3 regions of the Paenibacillus stellifer genome follow, and region 1 is predicted to be linked to each of the others. Evidence: riboswitches for the same ligand, from Rfam matches in the RefSeq annotation. Region 1 holds a riboswitch; each other region holds the start of a gene.

Region 1 (8,085 bases):
GTTCGATGACCGGATCGAAGACGGAAGAATATCGGCTGTCCTGGAGGAGCTGGGACTCGGAAGCTGGCTGGCTTCGCTGCCCGAAGGGCTGGATGCGGAGCTGGCCTCGGGAGGCGGCGGTCTATCGGCAGGGGAAGCCCAGCTGCTGGCCTTCGCCCGCGTCTTCCTGACGGAGCCGGGGCTGGTCATTCTGGACGAGGCCTCGTCTCGTCTTGACCCGCTTACGGAGCACCGGATCGAGGCGGCGATCAGCCGCCTGCTGACCGAGAAGACCTGCATCATCATAGCGCACAGGCTGGCCACCGTGCAGCGTGCCGATCAAATTCTCATCCTGGAGAACGGCCGGATGATCGAGAACGGTCCCCGTGAGGCGCTGGCGAAGGACCCGGATTCCCGGTTCAGCCATATGCTGGCTGCCGGAATGGAGGAGGAGCTGGCATGAAGACAAGACATTTCTTCTGGCGGATAATTCTGTACAGACCAGGCCTATATTTGCTGAATCTGCTCGCCTGGTCGCTGATTCATATGGCTCCGCTCGTGCCCGGATTGCTGACGAAGGCGTTCTTCGATCACCTGGAAGGGACGTACTCCTTCCCTTATGGGGTATGGGGCATCGCCGCGCTGCTTGTCGCTGCCGCGCTCGGACGGATCGCGCTGATCTACGCCGGATTCATGACCGACGTGAATTTCCGCTACCGGGTCACGACATTGTTGCGACGGAACATGCTGGGCCATGTGCTGAAGGAGCCGGGCGCCAGAGCCATTCCGTGTTCGCCGGGCGAGGCGATCAGCAATTTCCGGGACGATGTGGAGCAGGCGGAGGAAGCGACCAGCTGGTCTGTTGACACACTCGGTCTCGTCGGCTTCGTCATCGCTGCGAGCTGGATTCTCGTCTCGATCGATCTGCAGCTGACCGTGCTCGTATTCGTTCCGCTGATCCTGGTTGTTACCGCCGCGCAAATCGCCACCGCCCGTATCCAGAAATACCGGGCGGCCAGCCGTGAATCGACGGCCAAGGTAACGGGAGCGATCAGCGAGATGTTCGCCAATGTGCAGGCCATTCAGGTGGCGGGCGCCGAGAAGCGGATCGTGGAGCGCTTCGTCTCCCTCAGCGAGCGGCGCCGCCAATCGATGGTCAAGGACAAGCTGCTGACGGAGACGCTGTCGTCGATTTTCACGAACTCCGTCAACCTGGGAACCGGCCTTATTCTCGTGCTGGCCGGGTACAAAATGCGCAGCGGCGGCTTCACGGTCGGCGATCTGTCGCTGTTCGTCTACTATTTGACCTTCGTAACGACGCTGATTTCCAATGTAGGCAATTTCATGACCTACTATAAACAGCTCGGCGTCAGCTTCGAGCGGATCAAGAATATGCTTCAGGGCGCGCCGGCGACGCTGCTGACAGAGCCGAATGAAATCGGCATCGAACGGAAGCGCAAAGCCCGCAGCCGCGAAAGCGAGGGCGGAGGGGGCCGGCCAGCAAGAGGCGGTCCGGTCGAGACCGCCTATGTAAGCGGCCAGAGAGACGGTGGCAGTTCGGTCGAGACTGCCTATGTAGGCGGCCAGAGAGGAGGAGGCGGTCCGGTCGAAACCGCCTATGTAGTCGGCGATTCCGGGGGCGGCGAACGCGGATCTGCAAATGTAAGCGATCCGGATGGAGACGACGAGTTCCCGCCGCAGAGAACCGTCGCGGGAGGACCTGGCGGCGGTGAGCATCCCGCCGCCAGTCCGGCCGAGGCGCTCCCTGCGCAAGCCCCGCCGCTTACGGAGCTGTCCGTCCGCGGACTGACATACCGCTATCCCGAAACCGGACGGGGCATCCGGAACATCGACCTGGACCTCCGCCGCGGCTCCTTCACGGTCATCACCGGGATGATCGGCAGCGGCAAGACGACGCTCGTGCGGACGCTGCTCGGTCTTCTCACGGCGGATGCAGGCGACATCCGCTGGAACGGCCGGCGGGTAGACAGCCCCGCCGATTTCTTCGTTCCGCCGCAGAGCGCCTACACCGCGCAGATTCCGCGGCTGTACAGCGACACGCTGCGGAACAACATCCTGCTCGGGAATCCCGAGCAGCCGGGGCGCCTCACGCAGGTGATTCACGCCGCCGTGATGGAGGAGGACGTTCCGCATCTGCAGAACGGCCTCGATACCATGGTCGGACCGCGCGGCGTGAAGCTGTCCGGCGGCCAGGCCCAGCGGACGGCTGCCGCCCGGATGCTGGTGCGCGAGGCGCAGCTGTACGTGTTCGACGATCTGTCCAGCGCGCTGGATGTCGAGACGGAGCGGCGGCTGTGGGAGAGATTATCCCTCATCCGGGGCAACACGGCCTGCCTCGTCGTCTCCCACCGCAAGGCGGCATTCAACCGGGCGGACCATGTGATCGTGCTGGCGGATGGAGAGATCGAAGCGCAGGGAACGGCGGAGGAGCTGCTGGACAGCAGCGAAAGCTTCCGGAAGCTGTGGCACGGGGAAGAGACGAGGGACGAAAGCTCAGGTTAATTTTCCAATTTAAGGACGTCCATTGTTTCAAATTATGCATATTGTATGGAATTACACGTTGATGAAGAGGCCGGTCAAGAAGGTTCTTGGCTGGTCTCTCATTGTCAAATAACAGAATGTGCTGCGGCAATCTCACCAGTCGTTTACCCTCCTGCAGCGCGGCATGAAAGCCGCATATCAATCGCTACAAGCGCAGCCCCAGCTCCGGTAAGTACCGGCTCTGGGGCTGCTGCCATTCATAAACCCAAATGTTAAGAAGCGGATTGCGGCGCTGTGCTATTCCGCCTGTTGCAGACTCTGCTCCGGGCCGTTGATGCTGTATTTATTGAAGGTGATTTTGCCGTTCAGGGTGACGATTTTGAGGGTGTGGCTGCCATCCGCCAGGCCCGTTTTCTCAAATACGACCTTGTTGTAGCCTTCGAGATTGGCGGCGGTAAGATCGACCGTCTCTTGAAGAATATCGTCAATGTACACGCTCGCCAAGCCCATGTTGCTCTGGACATTGGCCAGCCAGCGGACGCCCGTTCCCGTGAAGGTGAAGGTAGCGGTCTCGGATGGCGATTCGGTCTCGTTCCAGCTGCCGTTGTCATTGGTAGTGATGCCGGGCGAGTAGTAGATTCCGATGTCGTTGAAGGCATAATCGTTCCAGCCCGGGTCTGTCTGTGAGGTCTGTGTAGGTGTGATCTCCATAAAGTCGAGATTGACGCCGCCGGTATTGCCGCCGTCATGCCGCAGTATGACGGTGTTCGGGCCGTCTGCAAGCGCAATGTCGGTCGAGATGCTCTTGTAGGCGCCAGCTCCTGAGGCTTTGCCGGTCGAGACGAACGTCAGCTTCCGGATCATTTGGCCGTTCACATACAGATTCAGCGTGGCATCCGCCGAGGTGGCGTAGCCGACGCGCAGGGTGTAGCTCCCGGCGCCCGGCATAATGTTGATGACGCTGACGCTGGAGCCGCTGGCATGCATGTCCCGGACATAGGCGCCACCTGAGGCGTAGGAGTCCGGCGTCGTTTTGGCGATGCCGCCAAGCTGAGCTTTCTCTGTCTCATAGAGCGGTCCGCCCGGCGTAACCGGCATGTCCGGCACGGTGAGCTGCAGCGGATCGCTCGCTGGCGAGAGATTGCCGGAATCGTCGCCTGCCTTGACGGTATACGAATAAGTCCGGTCATAGCTGATCGTCGTATCGGTGTAGCTGGTCAGCGAAGAAGGCAGTACGGCGATTTCTTCACCGTCCCGATATACCCGGTACGAGGTCGTCTCCGCGTTGTCCGACGATTCGTTCCAGCCGATGACTGCGGTGTTCCAGGTCGCCATCTCGGCCTTCACGAGAACCGGCTTCTGCGGAGCCTGCGTCTCCTCCTTAGTCAGGTACAGCTGAACGGCTTCACCGGCCGCCACGGTCAGGTCGAGATCGAGATAAGGGGACGCGGCCAGGTCGCTGACAGAGTAAGCCGCGTCAAGCGTCTGGCCGTCCCGGTACTGCAGAGCCCGGTACGTGCCGCTCTCCGGCAGCGTCACGCGCACGCTCACATGCCGCGCCGGCGTACCGGCAGGCCCGAAGCTCACGACGCTGACGATCTGCTTGTCGGCCGAGGCTCCTACGGCCGACGTTCCGAGTCCGGCCGTGTCGACGGCGCGGACATAGATCTTGCGGCCGGCGGAATCGTCGCCGCCAAGGAACGAGTACGGCAGCGGCGAGCCGTGCGTGGCATAGGCCGCGGCCAGGCGGCGGAACGTGCGCAGCCGGGTCTCGCCGCCTTCGGCGGAATTGGCCGCCCAGGCCATTGTGTCGGCGGCTTTATGCGTGCTCCAGTTCGCCGGACGAAGAAGCAGTGCATAGTTCGGATAAGATGAGTCGAAGGCGGTATGCTGCATGATATGGTCGGCGTAGCCGATGTCCGCGCGCATCTCCCGGTCGAAGACGGCTGCGTATTTATAGGCCGATGCCCCGAATTTGCTCTGGTCGGTGTGCAGATCATTCGCTCCGCTCTCGGTCATAACCATTTCCTTGGGCAGGCCGTCATCGGTGCCTCCGTCATAGCTGAGCAGATTCTCATTCAGCGCACCGCCCCGGGCCTGGGCCAGGCCGGACAGCGAATAGCTGTGTCCATTCGTCAGATCGGACAGCGCCTCGATCGGCTTCCGCTGCGCGGGATCGCGTTCCCATCCGTAGGGCGTGCCTTTGGTCGGCCAGTAGGCCCAGCCCGGGGCGACGATCTTCAGCCAGGGCGTGCTCGCCTTCTCGGATTGCAGGAACTGGGCCAGCTCCACAATCGAAGCCTGATTGTGGCTGAATACACCCGGTTCGTTGTCCATTTCGAGATAGGAGAAGTATGAGCCGTACGAGGCCATGAACTGGCGGTAATAGGTCTTCATGCTGTCTGTCATATGACCGGCGAGCATGTCCGGACTGTTCATGAAATCGGAGCCGAAAATACCGACCATCGGCTGCAGGTTCAGATCTTTCATCGTCTGCAAGTAGGAGACGATGCCGTTCTGCCAGGTGCTCTTGGTGTCCGACCAGAAGCCGGTGCGCAGCATGTTGCCGCTGTAGGCGATGCCGAGCCAGCGGGTCAGGTCCGGCAGCAGCCGGGTCACATTGTCATCGATAACGAAGCCGTTCGCGATGGCAGTCCCCAGATGGATGTAGCGCCCGTGGATTGGCTCGTCCGCCGGGGCGGCGAGTGCGGTCAAGGACAGCTCATCCCACTCGTACCACAGATTGGCGTCGCCTGCCGTGGTCGCGTAGGAGCCGGCGTATACCTCGAGCTTCAGCTCATTGACGCCGGCCTTCAGCAGCTCTTTAGGGATATAGAGCCGGTACAGCTCGCGGAAGGGATAGGCGGCTCCGCTGCCCGAGGTTCCGGCAATTTGCAGCAGGCCCGCGAGACGGCCGTTCGAGTAGACGGCCATTTGGGGCACAGAAATATAGGCGTTCAGAATATGAACGTCGAATTCCGCTCCGTAAGCGGGTAGGGCTTCCAGCGAGTAGCTGATGGAGAGCGTCTTGTTCACGCTGGCTTTCATGCCTTTGGGGAAGGTCTTCCAGTCGTTAGGCGCGCTTCCGTCAGGCAAATAGGCGGAGTAGCTGCCGGTCATGGCGCGATAATCGGAAAATTCAGCGGAGCTGCCGTCATGGGCGCCGATGGTCCAGAGCGGCCCCTCCGGCTGGACGGCTAGGCTGTCCGCCGAAGCGGCGTACACGCTTTGGGTAACGGCGCTGTCTCCAATCTTCCCGGTAACGGCGGTCTCCCCGGTAACAGCGGGTTCCCCGTCTGTTCCGGTCGCTCCGGTGACTGCGGTCTCCCCGTTATCAATGTAGCCGATGCCGTTGCCGGTGCTTGTGGCGGAAACGGCGCTCTGCCGCTCGGCGAACACGGTGTGCTGCGGGAGGGATGGGACGCCCAACACAAGAGCAAGCGCCGTCAGCAGGGCGATACCCTTGGTCAAGAGACGGCGCCGACGCGCGGTTGTGGTCGTGGCGGTTGCTGCGGATGCAGCGGGGACGGACTGATCTTGATGCGGATGCGGATTTCTCATGCTAATTCTCCTCCGGTTCTGGATACCCTTGTACGCCGCCGCTTCGCTCGGGTAAGCGTCGCGGCGCCCGGTACGGGCGGAGGAGGAATGACTTTCACAAACGGTGGCAATATTCAAATAGCGGATTCGTTCAAAAAAGCTCTTCCCCCGAAATGTCCGGGAACCGCGCCCTGAGGCGGGCGCAGCTTCTCGCATTTCTTTTTTCCGGCAGCGCGGCTGCCACCTTCGGCTCGTGTGAGACGAAGAAGGCCCTATGGCTTTGCGTCCTTGCCTTTCGGCAAGTTTGCCTTTGTCACAAATGGGTGGGACGGTACATGCAACTTGTATCAGGATGGGACAACAGCGGCGGGCAGCATCTATGTTAACGCTGCGGCTGAGGGCGAAGGAGGGGGAAGTGCGATTGGTACGTATGCCTCTACTAGGATGAAAGCCGGTACAGCCAAAGTCTTGCAGCGGTTCATGATTTACTATCGGAACGAAAATTGTCATTTTTTAGCGAAAAACAAAGAACGGTTCTATATAACTAGAAGAACCGTTCCAAAGGCAGGCCGTTAGACTAGGTCGTCTCCCGGATGGCAAGGCTGAATGCCAGGGGCTGAAGCGCCAGCGCCTTTCCCAGCAGCGCAGGAGCCAGCAGCCTGAAGGCGTTCTCCGCCTGGCCGGCAACCGGGTTCCGCACGGTCGTGATGCCCATCGTCTTCGCCAGCTCCGTATCGTCAAAGCCGACGATCGCCAGATTCTCCGGCACGCCCAGTCCCTGTCTGCGAGCTTCGCTTACTATACCTGCGGCAACTAGATCGTTCGCGCATAGAATCGCCTCGGGACGGTTCTGCTGCTCCATCAGGGAGCGCAGCACGCGCTCGCCGTCCGCGATGCTGTAGATGGAAGAATAGTACCATTGCTCATCTACAGGGAGGCTGTATGCAGCCATTGCCTGCTCGTACGCCTCCCGCCGGCTCTGCGTATTGATGCTGCTGGGACGGCCGAACGCATTGGCGATGCGGGTGTATCCTCGCGTGAGCAAATGTTCAAGGGCGAGGGCATAGCCCTCGAACTGGTTCATGGCGACCGACGGGATATCTGGATGGTCCATGCGCTGCCAGGACACGATAGGCCCGTATTTGCGGTAAGAGGCAATAAGGCCCGGGGAGCTGACGGAGGTCAGGATGAGCAGGCCGTCTACTCTTTTTCGCTTGAGATCCTCAAGGGCTTGAAGCTCCTTCTGGCTGTCTCCTCCGGTTGTATAAATGATCGTCTGGAACCCGTGCCGTCCGGCGCTCTCCACGAAGCCGTTCATGAAATGCAGAATCAGCTCGTTCAGATTCATCGTAATCATGCCGATCTGCTGGGTCCGGCCTTTGGACAGGGAAATGGCGTTCCGGTTGGGTACATAGTCCTGTTCCTTCATGATGGCCAGTATTTTCTTGCGGGTGTCCGGACTTACATGCCGTGAGCCGTTGAGCACCCGGGATACCGTCGCTTTGGAGAAGCCGGACAGCTTGGCTATTTGATCGAGTGTGGACATGGGTTGTCTCCTTGCCGTGATCTAATGCTTGACATGTAACGCGTTCCAAGGTTTAGGATGCCGGTATATCCTTATCATAACGAAAAAGGCGGGAAAAAACATGAAACTTCAGTTTCCGGAAGGATTTCTCTGGGGCGGCGCGGTAGCCGCGAATCAGCTGGAAGGGGCGTATCAGGAGGACGGCAAGGGCTGGTCTACCCAGGATGTGAGTCCTCATGGCGTCAAGACGCCGCCGACGGATGTGCCGACCGAAGACAATATGAAGCTGATCGGCATCGATTTTTATCACCGGTATAAGGAAGATATCAAGCTGTTCGCGGAGATGGGCTTCAAGGTGTTCCGGACGTCCATCGCCTGGTCGCGGATTTTTCCGAAAGGGGACGAGCTGGAGCCGAACGAGAAGGGGCTGCAGTTCTACGACGATCTGTTCGATGAATGCCATAAATACGGCATCGAGCCGCTGGTCACGATTTCCCATTATGAAACGCCGCTGCATCTGGCCCGGGAATATGACGGCT
Region 2 (8,085 bases), 2.0 Mb from region 1:
AAAGCCTACTTTCCATTTCGTTCATCAAATAGACGCTTATATCCTGCTTTAGTCATCCTTCTCGTTGTATGTATACGATCAAATGAATTGTATTTTTATTAATAATATCGTATTATTATTCAAAAAAAAGTGGCGGTGATTATCCTTGGATTACCGATTTATTGAAGAATTATCTCTGAACAACTGGCCTTCCCTCTCAACCCTTCTATACGACAACTGGGTGCTGCGCTTCGCGGACGGTTACACCAAGCGGGCCAACTCCATCAATCCGATTCACCCTTCCACCCAGGATTTGAGTTCCAAGATCAAAGAGTGCGAAAGCCTCTACTTCTCGAACCGGCTGCCCGCCATTTACAAAATAACGCCTTTTGTCCACCCTGCCAATCTGGATGACATTCTGGCAGATCAAGGCTATTCCCTGATTGATCACACAAGCGTCCGGACCTTGAATCTGGATCAAATCCGCGAACCCGCTGGGAACGCTTCGGCCCAAATTTATGAGCGCCCCACCGCCGAATGGCTGGAAGCTTTTTGCCGGATTAATGAGGTTCCTGACAAGTACATTAACGTGATGAAACGGATGTTAGGCAATATCCGGACGAGAACGGGGTTCATATCGCTGAATTGCGGGGAACAAGCTGTCGCCTGCGGTCTTGGGGTGCTTGAGAGAGGTTACATCGGGCTGTATGATATCGTGACGGATGCCAGCTTTCGAAATCGGGGCTTCGGCGAGCAGATGCTCTTGCATTTGCTGAAATGGGGAAAAGATAACGGAGCCGCGCACAGCTATCTGGCCGTGGTTCTGAACAATGCGCCGGCGCTGCGGCTCTACTCCAAAGTCGGGTTCTCCGAAGTTTATACATACTGGTATCGAGTCAAGGAGCTTCCGCAAGCATTGGGCTGACGACGGGGATTCAGATGTTGAGATAGCTCTTAGGCGTTATGTATTGTCTAATCGATGCTCTATTGATCGGATAGATGATATCCCATTTGTTTAGGTCGAAGTCTTTCTCAGACAAATAGTTGTTAGGGCTATCTCCAGATACCCTGACGGGAAGGTCCTTCACTATATGCGGATTAATAGTTACTTCAGCAATCCATCCTGTATCAACCACATATTTAGACTCTGTTACACAGATGTATTTGCCGGTCTCTACATTTTGCTGTACGTTTTCGAGCTTAACCGCAAACTTAATAGGAATGAAATTTAATAGAATGGGAGTAAGTACAACAAATAGCGTGAACACACCAAGCAATATTGCTATTCGCTTCAACCCCGGACTTCCCCCATTTTCTTCATCCTCAGCTTCACTACTTAAGCGAATTGCGGCAGAATTATTTTTCGACTTCAAAGTAAACCAGCTCATTTCTGACATCGAAATAAAACTTCCCAATGTAATCAGAAGACTTCACATATTCATTGAACTCTTCATTAAATGCCCAAGAATGCTCTTTTCCCTCATCTGTATCTAATTGCATTGATGGATTTAGCGTTACATCGCGCCAAGCATAAGAGTCCTTGAATTTCTCAGCGACACCAGGCTCCAGATACACAAATCCTTTCATCCAGTAAGAGGAAGGGCCAAAACTATTTGCTGTTAGGCTAAAAAGTAGACATGGAGAACCGAGAATCGGGTAGAATGAACATAACCAAATTCGAGGTGCTAACATGACGAAAAAATACGATAAAGAATTTAAACTGCAAACGATTCAGATGATCCAAGAAGAGGGTAAGCCGGTGGCACAGGTCGCTCGCGAGTTGGGGATCAGCGACAACACCTTGTACCGCTGGATGGCGGAATACAAACAAGACGGTGCACAGGCTTTTCCAGGCAGTGGGCAACTGAAAGCTGACGACAAGGCAATGAGAGACCTCCAAAAGCGTATCCGTGATCTGGAGGAGGAGAACGACATCTTAAAAAAGGCGATGCACTACTTCGCCAAAGACCGGCGCTGATCTATGCCTTCATCCACGATCATCGCTTCAAGTGCCGAGTCTCGAAGATGTGCGAAGCCTTTGAAGTGTCCCGAAGCGGCTATTACAAATGGACGAAACGAAAAGTCAGCAAGCGTGAAAAACGACGGCGCAAGCTGGAGCGGCATATCCGCCGTATCTTTCTGGAATCCCGCCGGTTATATGGAAGTCCCAAAATCGCTAAAATGCTTCATAAGCAAGGCGTACCCGTGTCGGAGAAATTAGTCGCCCGAATCATGAAGGAACTGGGATTGCGCTCCCGTACGGTGAAGAAATACAAGGCCACGACGAATTCGAAGCACAACTTGCCTGTTCATGAGAACGTGTTGAACCGTCAGTTTAGGCCGTCCGCTCCAAATGAGGCCTGGGTGGCTGACATTACGTACATTCCAACGAATGAAGGCTGGCTCTATCTGGCAAGTATAATGGATTTGTACAGCCGTAAAATCATTGGGTTTCACATGGACGAGCGGATGACCAAAGAACTGGTGTTAACGGCACTGGATCGAGCCTACAGCCAGCAACAACCATGCGGAGAGGTCCTGCATCACTCCGACCGTGGCAGCCAGTATGCTTCCCACGACTACCAGGAACGACTGCGCACCTACAAGATGAACGGCAGTATGAGCCGAAAAGGGAACTGCTACGATAATGCTTGTATCGAATCGTTCCACAGTGTGCTGAAGAAAGAACTCGTGTACTTGGAAAAATTCACAACACGCAAGCAAGCCAAGAAACGCATTTTTGAATACATTACCTGCTTCTACAATGGAAAACGAATCCATTCAGCGATTGGGTATTTTACACCCAATGAATACGAACGTATGTACCGAAATGCTGTGTGATTTTCTCGATTCTGCGTGTCTACTCTATTGACAGAGGTACAGAAGTGGGTTAGAAAAATAATGCGATAACGCCGCGCCGCGGCAGTTAGGAGGATTCTACTTATGAGCAAGGTGGCATTTACTTCATTGCAAGATGTGAATAAAGAGCTGCTGAACATGTACGAATATGACGTCATTCAGACCAAGCAATGGCCGGTGTATGAAATTCTGGCGCATTGCGCGCAGACTATCGAATATTCCATGACCGGTTATCCGCAAATGAAGCCCAAAGTGGTGAGAAATACAATCGGACGCGTGGTGATCAAGCGATTTTTGAAGCAGGGGTTTATGAAGCATGATCTGACGGCCCATGTTCCGGATAGCGTCTCTGCACAGCTACCGATCTCTGGTACAAGAACGCATTTTCTGAATAATGGGTTGTAACGCTCGGCCTGTGTAGTCCCCCCTTGTGGGGGATTTCTTTTTTATGCGCAAAATCAGACGCTGTCCTGCATGGCATTTCAAGCATTTCAGATGCCGGATACCGCGTCCATAGGATTCATTTGCATAGGTAGTTGTACAGAAGCATCTCTGAATTGCCTTTGGCATCCAACAGGATACCCCTGTTCCGGGAATATCTAGTATTTATTAATTAAACAGGATATTAATCCGATATTAAGGATAAGAGTCCTATACATACGACAGTTGAATACAGGCATTAAGGACCAATAACCAAGTACCGAACCAAGGCAAATCCGTACGAAAGTCGGAGACGCAAAGCCACGGGTCTACTTCATCCCCTGCGGGATGTTAGGACAGCCGGGCCGCTCAAGGGCTTGTTTTTTTGTGCAATTAAACAGCAGCGGGGGGAGAAACGAATGCATTTCAGAAGGAGAATGAAATTCCCGCAGATCGGCCGTCTGCTGCTGGCAGCAGTATGTGCGCTGGGCAGCGTATCTGCGGGCGGAACGATCACGGGGACAGCGGTTGCCGCCGGAGCCGATCCGGGAAGGACGGATTACAGCGTGTCCGGAGAGCGGGTCATCTGGATGGAGCCCGATTCCGCCGGAGTGAAGCAGGTGCATGCGCTGGACCGCAACAGCGGGGCGAGCCTGACGCTTACGACCAATTCATCGGCCAAGGACGCGCCGGCTGTTGGAGGCCTGGTTGTCGTGTGGGCTGACAAGGGGAACGAGCAGGACAGCTCTTTGAACTGGGATATTTACAGTTTCGATCTGGAGAAGGGCACCCGCACCAAGCTCAACAAGCAGCCCGGACAGTACGGCAACCCGACGACTGACGGGGTGGGCGTTGTCTGGTATGAACGCAGCAATTACGGCAGCATGATGTATCACGATCTGGCTTCGGGAGTCGAGGCGGATTTGGGCGAGGGCCGATTCCCAGAGCTGGCGGACGGCAAGGTCGTGTATAAAAATGCGCGTGACGGCGGGCTTAGCCTGCTCGATTTAAGCAGCGGAGTTACACGTCCTTTAATTAGTCTGGGCGGTGCCAACTATGTGGACTGGTTCGTTTTTAACGGCAGCCATGTTCTTCTTAAGCAAAAGAACGGGTCATCGCAGAGCAAATTCGTGCTTCTGTCCATCAATGATCTGACGGCCGAGCCAGTCGATCTTACCGAGATGAAGGCGGCCGGAGCGCAGTATGCGTTCATGTCCATCGGAGATGGAGAGGCGGTATTTCAGGACGAATCCGGCGGCGCCTCCGTCTTGAAGCAGGTGAATCTCTCAACCTATCAGGTCACGACGCTTCCTGCGCTGCCTGCGGGGTCGAAGCTGATCGGCATCAGCGGGAACAAGCTGCTCTACAGCACAAGCGATAACTCTATCGAAGCAATTGCGCTGGAAGGGACTGGTACAGATCCGGGGACGGGGACCGGTACAAATTCGGGGACGGGGACCGGTACGAATTCGGGAACCGGTTCGAGTGCCGGAGGAAGCGCGCCGGTTGTAACCGGGGCCAAGGATAGCCAGACGATCGGAGCCGCAGGCGGAACGCTGACCGCAGCGGACGGCTGGGCACGGCTGGAGATTTCGGCAGGAACCTTCCCGGATAATACGGCTGTGAGTCTGGCGCAAGCGGAGCTAGAGTCGCAGAAGCCGGTGGATCAGGACGGCAGGAAGCTGCAGAAGGCCGGCTCGATCTGGCAGGTACAGGCGGGCGCTCCATTCCAGCTGCCGGCGCTGCTCGCGATCCGTTACCCGAAGGAAGAGCCTTGGACATCGAGCCGGGAGAAGCTCGGGATTTATCAGTATGACTCCACAGCAGGGGTGTGGACTTACATTGGCGGTGTAACAGCGGCGGAAGAAGATTATGTCCGGGCCAAGATTACGGCTTCCGGATTGTATGCGGTCATGCTGCGCGATGTCGAGTTCCCGGATATGGCGAACCATTGGGCGCGGCAGGAGGTCGAGGTACTGGCGGCCAGAGGAATAGTGAACGGCATGAACGGAGTCAGCTATGCGCCTAAGGGCACGCTCACTCGCGCCCAGTTCACGAAGCTGCTGGCAGCGGCGCTTCAATTGAAGCTGCTCCGGCCGGATGCTCCGACATTCCGCGATGTCTCGTCCGCGAACTGGTCCTATGGCTGGGTGGAAGCGGCAGCCTCCGCAGGAATCGTTACCGGTGACGCCGGATTGTTCCGGGGTGATGATCCGCTGACGCGTGAGCAGATGATGACCATGCTGATGCGGGCCATCACAGCCTCTTACGGATCAGCGAAGGTCACTTCGGACGCGAAGAAGGTTGAGACCGAACTCGCGGCCTTCAAGGACAGCGGCAGCATTAGCTCCTGGGCGCGCGAATCGGTAGCCGGAGCGGTAGAACTGAAGCTGGTACAAGGTTCGAATCAGATGCTGCATCCCGCTCAATCCTCGACGCGGGCCGAAGCCGCAGTTCTGATCTACAAGCTGCTGGCGCAACTGAAACTACTGTAATCCATTCATGGAAGGAGAACTATAAATGAATCTTCGAGCGTTGACAAGGAGACGGCGCCGCGGCGGCCTGAAAGCGAATATTTGTCTTATGCTGGCGGTTATGCTGCTCGTTTCGTATATTCCTGTTTTTCCGGGAGCGAACCTGTTCGTATCCCCGACTTATGCCGCTACCAATATGCGGATTGAACCGAGTGAGATTAATCCGGAGGCCGGGGAGACGGCCAAGATTATTTTCAGCTTCAATGCAGCGGATGACGGACAGACCGAGCATGAGGTGAAGATCAATCTCTGTACTCCACAGAGAGATGGATCGGCCCCGCTGCTCGGACCGCTCATTACAAGCGGGGTCTACCAGACGAAATCGGGAGACGACTATCTCGTTCATGAATATGAATGGGATGGCAAAATCAATGGTGTGCCGCTGGAGGAAGGACGATACAACGTATGTATCTCCCCGGTCGATTATAACGGTGTCGGAGTCTATTACGGCCAAATCGCCAGCTTCGAAATTGTCGGCAGCGATGAATTGACTCCTCCCAAGGCGCTTCAGATCAAGCCTGCAGCTTCGGGACAGTCAATCGTCTCAGGAACCGCCAAGCCGGGAGAGACGTTGGAAGTTGAAGTCTATTATCCATCCACAGGCGAAGAGAGCCTGTATTCCGGCATCACGGCCAACAGTGAAGGCCAGTGGACGAAGCAGCTCAGCATTACGGCGGGACAGACAGCTCAGATTACGGCGAGAATCAAGAAGGACAGCCGATTCTCGGGATACTCCGAGCCGCTCACGTTGCTTCGGATTCCGCTGCCTGCCTTTCCCGTAACCTGGGAGGCGCTCGCGGCCTATTATTACAAGCTGGATTCGGCCAGCCTGGCACAGGAGAAGGCCGAAGAGCTTGCCGTATTGAATCAGTCCGCAGCATCCTCGGGAACGGTCAGCGGCCTGACCTCCCTCTTGCTGACGAATCCGCAGACAAGCGGGAGTATTGCCAGCGCCGACCTGCCGCAATTTACGGAAGCGGCCCTTCAGGACCGGCTGAGGATCGTCAATCCATCCGGCCAGGCGCCGGTTGATCCGGCGCGGGGCGACTTTGTCTACTCCACCGATTCGATCACTTTGCAGGCGCTGATGCCGCTTCAGTTCGGGTTGAACTATTTGAGCCGCGATCCCTATACGGGCGTGAATGGGCTTGGCTGGCATCATAGCTATGAATGGAAGCTGACCCCGATCAATGACGGGAAGGTAGAGATTATGAGCCCGGACGGCTCACGCTTCGAATATGTGCCCTTGTCCGGCGGGCGTTATCTGACTCCGCGCGGCACGGACTGGACATTAACCGCTCCGTCATCCGGAGCCTATACCTTGACGAACCCGCAGGGAGACAAATACCAGTTCAACGCGGCGGGCTATCTGCAATCCATTACGGATCTGAACGGGAACCAGATCTCGCTTGCTTACCAGGGAACCAAGCTGGAGGCTGTCCAGACGATCGGCGCTTCCCTGAGCTTGAGCTATGACGGCGCAGGCAAGCTGACATCTGTCCGAGATTCCGCAGACCGCAGCATGACTTTTCATTACGATTCGGCGGGAGACATGACTTCGATCAAGGATGTCGACGGCGCTGAGACCGGACTTGCTTATGATGACAGCCATCATCTGCTTGGCGTGACGGATGCCAAGGGAACGGCGACCATGAGCGTAACCTATGATGCGAAGCAGCGCGTAACCGGAATAACCGACTTCTACGGCGCGGAGAGCTCCTCCAGCTATGAGGGCCGTGTGGCCCCTGTTGTCCGGGGAGAAGAGGACGAAGATGTCGGGACGGGGATTTACCCGGACCGGGGACGGGACCTGCCGGATTCGGAGGAAGTGATTCTGTCCGGCACGATGCACAATCTGGCTCACGCGCCGGCTTACCGGCAGGTGGCGGGTCTGCAGCCGGTCATTGGCGATTATCTCTCAAGCAGCATCTCCGAGATTGAAGGGAAGCAAAATCTCTTCGCCGCTTCCGCAGTATCGGTCGGCGGCGACATTGCCGCCATACAGAACGCGATATCATCCAGCGGGTCATCGCCTGTCGTCGTCAGAGCGGGCCAACTGAATGTTGAAGACAGTGTTACATTCGGTTCACCAAGCAAGCCGGCAGTTCTGATTGTTGACGGAATGAACACCAACCGCGACATTACGGTGCGCGTGTACGGTAATCTCATCCTCAAGAACGGACTGAACGCCAACACCAAACTGGCGCTCGATGTACAGAAGGTCGGAGGATCTTACGGCAATCTGTGGTCCGGCGGAGCCATTCATCTGAACAATGATTCTTCCGTAACCGTC
Region 3 (8,085 bases), 1.5 Mb from region 1:
ATGAATGAACAGGATCGGCACTCCGGACCGGCGAACCTGCCTCAGTGCAGAGGCCTCCCGGAAGGAATAGCCGGCCTTGATGGCCGAGACCAGACTTGCGGCCTGAAGGAACGGAAAGGACGGCAACCGGTACATTCGCTTCAACTGATAGGATAACTCGGCGGCGACGGAAGTATAAGCGCAGTCGGAGACAATCGCCTTAACCTGCGGGGGCAGCTCTTCGCCTGAAGTCATCAGTACAGTCGCTCCGCCCATCGATACGCCGTGCAGCACGATCTGCGCATCACCCCCCGTCTCCTCAATGACGCGGCGGATCCATTTGACATAATCCAGACGCTCATGCCAGCCGAACCCGATGTAGCTCCCTTCCGATTGACCATGCCCCCGTGCGTCGGGCAACAGCACGTTGAAGCCAAGCCTGTCATGATAGAGCTTCGCATACGCCCCCATGTCCTTGGCTTTGCCCGAATAGCCATGTGCGATAATCGCGGTCCGTCCTCCGGCCCGTTCCGAAGGAATCCAGTAGCCGTGCAGCTTCAGGCCGTCATCCGAGGTCAGTTCCAGCTCCCGAATCTGCTGGGCGGCGATCCACTGCTGTCCTTCTCCCCAGGATGCACCCGCCGTAGGCGGTTCTTCCTTCATTTTCACCTTGGCCTTCGGCGTGCTTGCAATGAACATTTTGGGAGTCCTGAATATAGCGACTTTGTAAAAATAGAGACCGGCATACGTAACGCCGCCTGCGCAAACCGCAACGGCCAGCACCGCAATGATCATCCACAACAAATCCGCCACCTCGCCTTCTCCTGCAAATACGACAACAGATAACACCCAGTATATCAGATCGGAAGGTACGGACAAAAACAACACCCCTTGGAATGTCACCGGAAACCCAGGGGGTTCCAATGTCTCTTCCAAGGGGTGCATCTCAAATGAATGAATGCCCTTATAGGTACTGCAGATTATTCGAATTTGCGTCTTCCCTTTAATCTCAACAGCAAGCCAATCGCCAAGATTGCAGCGCCGCCTGCGTAGTAAGGCATGTGGCTCTCTTCCCCGGTCTTAGGCAGCTTGCCGACAGGCGCAGGAACTCCTTGAGGCACAGGGTCATCGCCGAGTTCCAGCTCTTCAGGCTTCGGCGTTACCAATGGGGCGGGAGACGCGGAAGGCGTCGCCGTTGGTGTCGCTATTGGTGTTGCAGTTGGTGTTGCCGAAGGCACGCCTAACGGAAGAGGATTATCATCAATGGTAACCTCATCACCCGAAGGTGTGGCAGAAGGCGACGGCGTCGGTGATAGCGTCGGTGACGGAGCCGCCGATGCTTCAGGCGAATTTACCGGTCCAATAGGAACGGGTTCATCGTTGATGACGGTTGTCGATTCGGAAGTCGGCGTTGGCGTCGGGCTCTCGATCGGCGTTACCTCTGGCGTCGGACTTGCGGTTTCGATCGGCGTATCCGGTGTCGGCGTTGGCGCCTCGCTTGGCGTCACTGGCGTCGGTGTTGGCGGCTCGCTCGGCGTCACTGGTGTCGGTGTTGGCGGCTCGCTTGGCGTCACTGGTGTCGGCGTTGGCGGCTCGCTTGGCGTCACTGGTGTCGGCGTTGGCGGCTCGCTCGGCGTCACTGGCGTCGGTGTTGCCGTCTCGCTCGGCGTCACTGGCGTCGGTGTTGGCGGCTCGCTCGGCGTCACTGGCGTCGGCGTTGCCGTCTCGCTCGGAGTCTCCGGTGTCGGCGTTGCCGTCTCACTCGGAGTCTCCGGCGTTGGCGTTGCCGTCTCGCTCGGCGTTACCTCTGGCGTCGGACTTGCGGTTTCGATCGGCGTATCCGGTGTCGGCGTTGGCGCCTCGCTTGGCGTCACTGGTGTTGGAGTTGCCGTCTCGCTCGGTATCTCCGGCGTCGGCGTTGCCGTCTCGCTCGGAGTCTCCGACGGTGTTGGCGTCGGGCTCGCTGTCTCCGACGGTGTTGGCGTCGGACTCGGGCTTGGACTTACGCTTGGGCTTGGGCTCGGGCTTGGGCTTGGGCTCGGCTCAGGCGTCTCATCACTTCCCGTGAACGGATGATGATTGAACTGCCCGCCCCCTACAACCGAAGCCGCGATGAGCGTGCCGTTGAATTGGCCATTGTCGAAATTGACGGCCGCTCCCGGGGCCAGTACACTGCCTTCCACTGCGATCCCTCTAATGACAAGCTCGGAAGCCTGGCTGTAATTGAGCAGAACATGCTCGCGTGAAATACCCTGCAACGAGAAACCAAAATACTGAAGCTGATTCGAGGCGCCGTCAACATTAACGATTACTGTCGATTCGGCTGGAGCATCGATCACCAGCGTATTGGCCTGGGACAGATCGCTGCCTGAGACGGAGAAGATGTTCATCCGCTTATCTTTTCCTGTGAGTGTCAACCGTCCCCACTGGTACTCGGTCACTCCATTTGCTTCCAACGCCGCCAATCGCTGCGATGTCTCTGTCAAATAACGAAATTCCGACGGGAAGTCGATAGGCGTGCCCTGGCTCTTCGTTCCGGTGACATTCACTTCCGCCCCGATTTGGCCCGTTCCTCCATATACCACGTTTCCAAGAATCTCGCCGCCATTGAACGTCAAGTTTCCGCCAGCCACAAGAACGGCGGGCTTTTCGCGCTCGCTGCTGCTAAGCTTAAACCCGACAGAATAACCGTTTAGCGTAACATTTCCTCCGGCAGCTAATCTTCCTTCCGTATCCGTGAAAGACTGCGTAAAATTGCCTAGTATGAAAGCATTATAATATCCCGCTGTCCCTAAGAACCCGGCCGCTGCTCCGTCAGCCTTGCCAGCAACCCCAATAGTGCACCATACCAAGATCATCCCGGTCAGCATCAAGGATACCCATGATTTCAAATTCTTCATCAATTGCCCTCACCTCTAAAATTGTCGATTAAGGTCAATGGCTGCAGCGGCTTATAATAACAGCAAAAAGGCCGCCTTGATAGCCTTGACTGGCTTTCATGGCGGCCGGACGATCATGGCGTTGTGTACACGCGGTAGACTCCTGGGCTTTGCGTCGCAGCCTTTCGACTGTTTTGCGTTTATACATGAACAAATGAAATTATCTATGACTTTTGTCTCTCATATTATGGAATTCTAGCACCCTATATATGATTCGTCAATCCTATTTCTTGGTACTAATCCGGTCCTTTTACTCATACATATAAGATGTGAATAGGTAGTTTTTGCGCATATTAAAGGGACCGCCTTCAGAAAGACGGTCCCTTCTCTCTATAAATCGATCTATATACCCATTAAACAAGAACGGTCACAGCACGCGCAGCCAGCCAATCAGAGACATCCACAGCGGAACACTGAACACAACGCCAAACATCAAGCCGCGGAGGAAACTGCTTTCCATTCTCATGATAATTCCTCTTTCCTTAACTAATATTTTTAATTTTAATTACCTGAATTTAATATAGCTCATGTGCGATTATAAGGTTGTGAATTATATCACAATTCGCAGACATGTTTAGAAATTCCATTGATTATTTTTGTGAGTTGGAGGTAAAATACGAATATATGTTCCCATTATTCCGAGGTGATGTCCGCATGTACAGATCTCAGCGCGAAGACCATATGCTCGTCAAGTCCTGCGTGATGCTGCCGCTGATTCTGTCGGCCTTCGAAAGGGATGCCCAACTGATCGCAACCCACCTCCGGACGCCCGCTCCCTATCTGGACATGCTGCAGGCCGCCGCCCGCCTCGCAACCTGCGATCTGCGGGATGTACGGAGCGAAATGAGACGGCGCGGGGTCAAAATCTACGAGCAGCGGCGGAGACCGGACGGCATTGAAGCCAAATATGTCTGCCACGGCTTTCATGAAACCATGCTGCTGCTTAACGACATCATTGCTGCGCAGGCCGCCATACATATGCGCAAATATCTGGGCCTCGACATCTCGGCCTACCAGAGCTATGAAGATCAGTATCAGCTTGGCGTTCGGCATTCCCATTAAAAAAAGCGGCTCTGCCGTGGGAGTCGGCAGAGCCTTGAACTATATATACACAAAACACTGGGGGGTGTTTGGTATCTCTAATATACCCCCCGAACCTGAAAAAAACCTGATCGCAACCTGAAAAAATCATTAAATTTTAGCCGGAAGCTTCTGTTTCTTGAATAATGGCCGCTCAAATCTAAAGAAATAACGAAAGTTATTCCGAGGGACCGGACTTTCCCTCAAAAAAAGTGCCCCGCCGTTATCCGGCAGGGCCAATATATATGTCGTAAGGGGGTATGTCCTTACTATAAGGGGTCAAGCTTAAATTTGCATGAAGAGCAGATAAAAGATTGATGAAATCCCTCTGCCCGTGGACGGGCAGACCTGGAGGGAAACTGATGTCTTTACATTGTTTCCCTTACCAGCACAGCACATCCATGTATCAATATTTTGTCCGTTAGAGGAATTCAGGATGGGAAGGCGAACTCTACGGAGAGCGGCATTTTCAGGATTACAGCACAAATTTTGAATTTCTTTGTATTCACTTACACTGAATTGCAATCGTTTGCACTCAATGTCTGGCGGATCATGTTCCCTGAGCCTGTGCCTTCCAGCCTCCGGTTAGCGGGACAGTACGCTAGCGGAGATGCAAGAATATCACGTAAGAATGAAGGAGAAGTGACTATGCCAACCCAAAAGGCGATCATCAAGTTCGGTTTGATTCTGGCCTGTCTGCTAATACTGATGCCTGGCTGCAGCCTCCGTCCGAATGCCAACAAGGAGCAGGAGCCGCAGGCAAGCTCGCAGGCGCAAGCCGATTTGGACCCAAACCGCTATTTGTATCCCGCATTTACACAGGTGGAAAAGCATGAAAATATCGTATACGCGAATAAACCTAATGCGAAAGGAAGCATGGAAAAGCTCCTGCTGGATCTATATGAACCTGCCCAGGATTCATTGAAAGCCAGACCGGTGCTGCTTATGGCGCATGGGGGCAGCTTCAGCTACGGCAGCAAGAGCGATATGGCCAAGTTCGCCGATGTGTTCGCCAAGATGGGCTACGTGGTGATTTCTGCCGATTACCGGCTGCGCGACAATGCCAACGAGGATTGGACCGGAGCGGTCAACGATGCCATTGACGATATGGGCAGTCTCTATGATTGGATTGAACAGAATGGCGCGGAATACGGCATAGACCCGGGGAAAATCGCGGTCAGCGGCGAGTCAGCCGGTGGGGAACTGACGCTGACTTTCATGAACGCGGGGGACCGGATTTGGAAGAGTCGTGACAAGAGCCATATTTTCGCTGTAATAAATCTGTATGGCCCCATGTCCTCTCCCCATGAAATTGATCCGCAAGACCCGCCTGTTCTGTTCATCCATGGAACCGAGGATCGGACCGCCGACTATGGAGAGACTCTGAAGATGGTCAAACAGCATCAGGCAAAGGGTGTATACACGGAGCTGTACACGATGGAAGGCGAGGGCCACGGAACGGACAAATACTGGACCGACGTTCTGTTTGAGATGACGCAATTTTTACATAAAACGCTGCTGAAGCACTGGAGCCCCGACCTCACGATCAAAGAAGGTCCGGTATTAGTCAGCTCCCGGGGCGACCGCTTCCGCATCACGCTGGAACAGAAGGCGGAGAAGTCCGGGGAAATCCGGGTCAAGGCGCCCGATTCCTGGGAGGTGCAGGAGAAGGATGATAAGGATGGGGCCGTGCAATATGAAATATCCGTACCGTCAGAGACATCCCGGGATTATTATCCCGTCAGCTTCCAGCTATCCGATAAGAAGGGGAAAGTGGCCGCCGACACCAGTCTCTATGTGAATCTGAAGAATCCGCTGGAGCTGACCTTAAAGCCGGGAATTTCAACTGACGGGCAGAACAAGCTGGTCAACATTCTATAGCGCCCGGTTGTTTATTGTGTTAATAGCTTCAGCAAGTATGATTTCAAATCGACCATTCGCAAATATTCGGGTTTGCGATTGGTTCCAGTGATAATCAAGGGAACAAGCGATTCAGTTTGCCGAATGGACCCATGCCCCCCACCGCCCTTGTGCGTCGGCGAGCTACTGTCCGCCAATTCGTAGCCCGGTTTAGCTGTAACGACCATGAAATCCCCTTGATGCGAGTGGAGAGCGCTTGCCAGCCTCTGCAATGCATCTGGATATGCGCCATACTCCAAACGTCCGTCGTCAGCATTGACTTTAAGATCGAGGACCCCGGAATCCTGCTCGATAGTCCACGACTGTTTGTAGCAGTCAATCATATTTCCTTTTTCTTTATATTTAAACCGCTTGGCGGTTCCACCCTGAATGACATGGATCCAATTTTTTTCTTGCCATGCGATAAAATCGATTCGCTCATCCCTGCTCAACGTATCGGCTAGATTTTGTAGCGAACGATTTGGTTTTAGCTTGTACACATAACCCATCGTTTCGTTAACAGCCAGAACGATTTCTGTCTGATCTGTCGCAGTTTCACCAGGACGTAAAATGTTGACCCCTTCAAACATGACGGGCAAATCGATCACTGGATTTTGATCGGCGGGCAGCAGCTGTGTCATACCACTGTCTCCCAAAATTACGAATATGACCTCTTTTAGAGCTTGTTCAGGGGAACCGAAGGATTGCAGTAGATTATTAACTTGCCCGTCCAATTTTTTGACTCCGTCCAGATTCGAGGGACCCTTTTGATGAAGCTTACGATCCAGATCCGGCAAATAAACAAACAAAAAATCAGGCAATTTGTTAGCTTGAATCAAATACTTAGCCGATTTGACAGAGAAATCGTTGTTCATCCCCATCCGATTCGTTAATCCTTGAGCCAAATTCACTTTCCCGTCAAGAGGGTTGGATAATGCGCCAAAAGCCAAGAAATCCGGACCTTTCACCTGAATATCCCGTTTCAAAGTGGTAGGAACTTGTATCCATTCTGGAATCGACAGTACATGGTCGTTCTTTCCTCGATAAACCAATCCGTTAATCGAACCTGATTTCAGGCCAATGTGAGCCAAATCTTCATAAATCGTTGGAATCTTTCGATTTAGATGGCTTCCGTTCAGGTTTATTAATGCGTCGGTCAATACGGTATCGACGTCCTGCCTGAACACCTCCATCGGTCCAGTTCCGTAATTGATAATCCTCTTTTTGTCGGAAGAATACCAGATAAGCCCCGGAACACCATGTACATCAGCATATTTTCCAGTCAGAAGCGAACTGTCGACCGTAACTGACATTGTAGGAAAAGAACTAACGACATCCTTATAATACTGTCCGTGTTCAATCAGAAATTGAAAAGTAGGAAGCTGCTTCTGCCGGATTCCTTCGTCAATGGCACTGGCCATCAAGGAGTCCGCCATTAGAAGGATCACTTTTGGGGAATTGTCGTCCTGTATTGATTTTACGTGCCGCAGATCCTGTTCTTCCGAATTAGGTTTTTGGCAGCCGGAAACCACGGTCATGATCTGAAAGACCAGCATAATGACTGCAGTTTTTCTCATATTTGTCCACTCGCTTTCATGAAAAATCCCCTTCAAATCCATGAATGGGGATAATTGTTGGCGTTTTATTTTGCCCTTTACCCTTTAGGTTTAACCATGAGCGCTGTCAAAAACGAGAAAATAATGACCGCCGAAGCTGAAGAACAGGAAAGTGCCGAAGAAAGCGGACAATCCCACGCTTACCGGAATCATCGCCTGCGTAGGAGTGTTGTCCCCCAAGTACGGCGCCATGTTCGCCGCGAAGTCGAGCATGAGCATCTCACTAAGACTTGAAATAATCCAGATCGATGTACAGCACACTGAATTGCTCCAGCTGAATGTAATTGGGATAACCCTCATCGATGATCCGATTGCCCGGGAGACTTGTCAGCGGATTCATAAAAATCCCCATCTCCGCGCGAACGTCAGCAACAGTCAGCAGCAGGCGCCGGATACTTACAGCTCCAAACAAGCTGCATTCCAGGGTGATCAGAACCAGGAGCTCGAACACGAAGACACGGTCGGTGTGCCCGATAAAATCATAAAATGACATTCAGAATCGGCTGAAAATAAGTCGTTAACAGATGCTGCCGCATAATCCTTTGCAGTTCAGAGAATCCGCGCTGTCTATA

Evidence for each region. A riboswitch is a leader RNA that binds a small molecule or an ion and turns the genes downstream of it on or off. The one in region 1 is predicted to bind cyclic di-GMP.
Region 2: another riboswitch for cyclic di-GMP. It lies ahead of PSTEL_RS05020 (S-layer homology domain-containing protein); the one in region 1 lies ahead of PSTEL_RS26490 (polysaccharide lyase family protein).
Region 3: another riboswitch for cyclic di-GMP. It lies ahead of PSTEL_RS28880 (choice-of-anchor A family protein); the one in region 1 lies ahead of PSTEL_RS26490 (polysaccharide lyase family protein).

The regions. Positions count from the first base shown of each region.
Region 1 covers NZ_CP009286.1:4,719,557-4,727,641, reverse strand. The annotation lists gene PSTEL_RS21790 (ABC transporter ATP-binding protein) at 1-442, shown strand, start outside; gene PSTEL_RS21785 (ABC transporter ATP-binding protein) at 439-2,502, shown strand; gene PSTEL_RS26490 (polysaccharide lyase family protein) at 2,779-6,042, opposite strand; cyclic di-GMP riboswitch class I at 6,246-6,340, opposite strand; gene PSTEL_RS21770 (LacI family DNA-binding transcriptional regulator) at 6,599-7,567, opposite strand; gene PSTEL_RS21765 (glycoside hydrolase family 1 protein) at 7,668-8,085, shown strand, end outside.
Region 2 covers NZ_CP009286.1:1,085,308-1,093,392, reverse strand. The annotation lists gene PSTEL_RS05050 (GNAT family N-acetyltransferase) at 146-904, shown strand; gene PSTEL_RS05045 (hypothetical protein) at 915-1,367, opposite strand; gene PSTEL_RS05040 (hypothetical protein) at 1,336-1,671, opposite strand; one part of gene PSTEL_RS05030 (IS3 family transposase) at 1,670-1,925, shown strand; one part of gene PSTEL_RS05030 (IS3 family transposase) at 1,925-2,820, shown strand; gene PSTEL_RS05025 (DUF1569 domain-containing protein) at 2,923-3,243, shown strand; cyclic di-GMP riboswitch class I at 3,538-3,631, shown strand; gene PSTEL_RS05020 (S-layer homology domain-containing protein) at 3,678-5,753, shown strand; gene PSTEL_RS05015 (DUF6531 domain-containing protein) at 5,779-8,085, shown strand, end outside.
Region 3 covers NZ_CP009286.1:534,484-542,568, reverse strand. The annotation lists gene PSTEL_RS02640 (alpha/beta hydrolase) at 1-774, opposite strand, end outside; gene PSTEL_RS28280 (LPXTG cell wall anchor domain-containing protein) at 960-1,217, opposite strand; gene PSTEL_RS28275 (hypothetical protein) at 1,243-2,055, shown strand; partial or broken gene PSTEL_RS28880 (choice-of-anchor A family protein) at 2,100-2,837, opposite strand; cyclic di-GMP riboswitch class I at 2,977-3,067, opposite strand; gene PSTEL_RS02625 (YhjD family protein) at 3,573-3,980, shown strand; gene PSTEL_RS25965 (alpha/beta hydrolase) at 4,647-5,879, shown strand; gene PSTEL_RS02615 (alkaline phosphatase family protein) at 5,891-7,516, opposite strand; gene PSTEL_RS27345 (hypothetical protein) at 7,565-7,705, opposite strand; gene PSTEL_RS02610 (nucleotidyl cyclase domain-containing protein) at 7,737-8,006, opposite strand.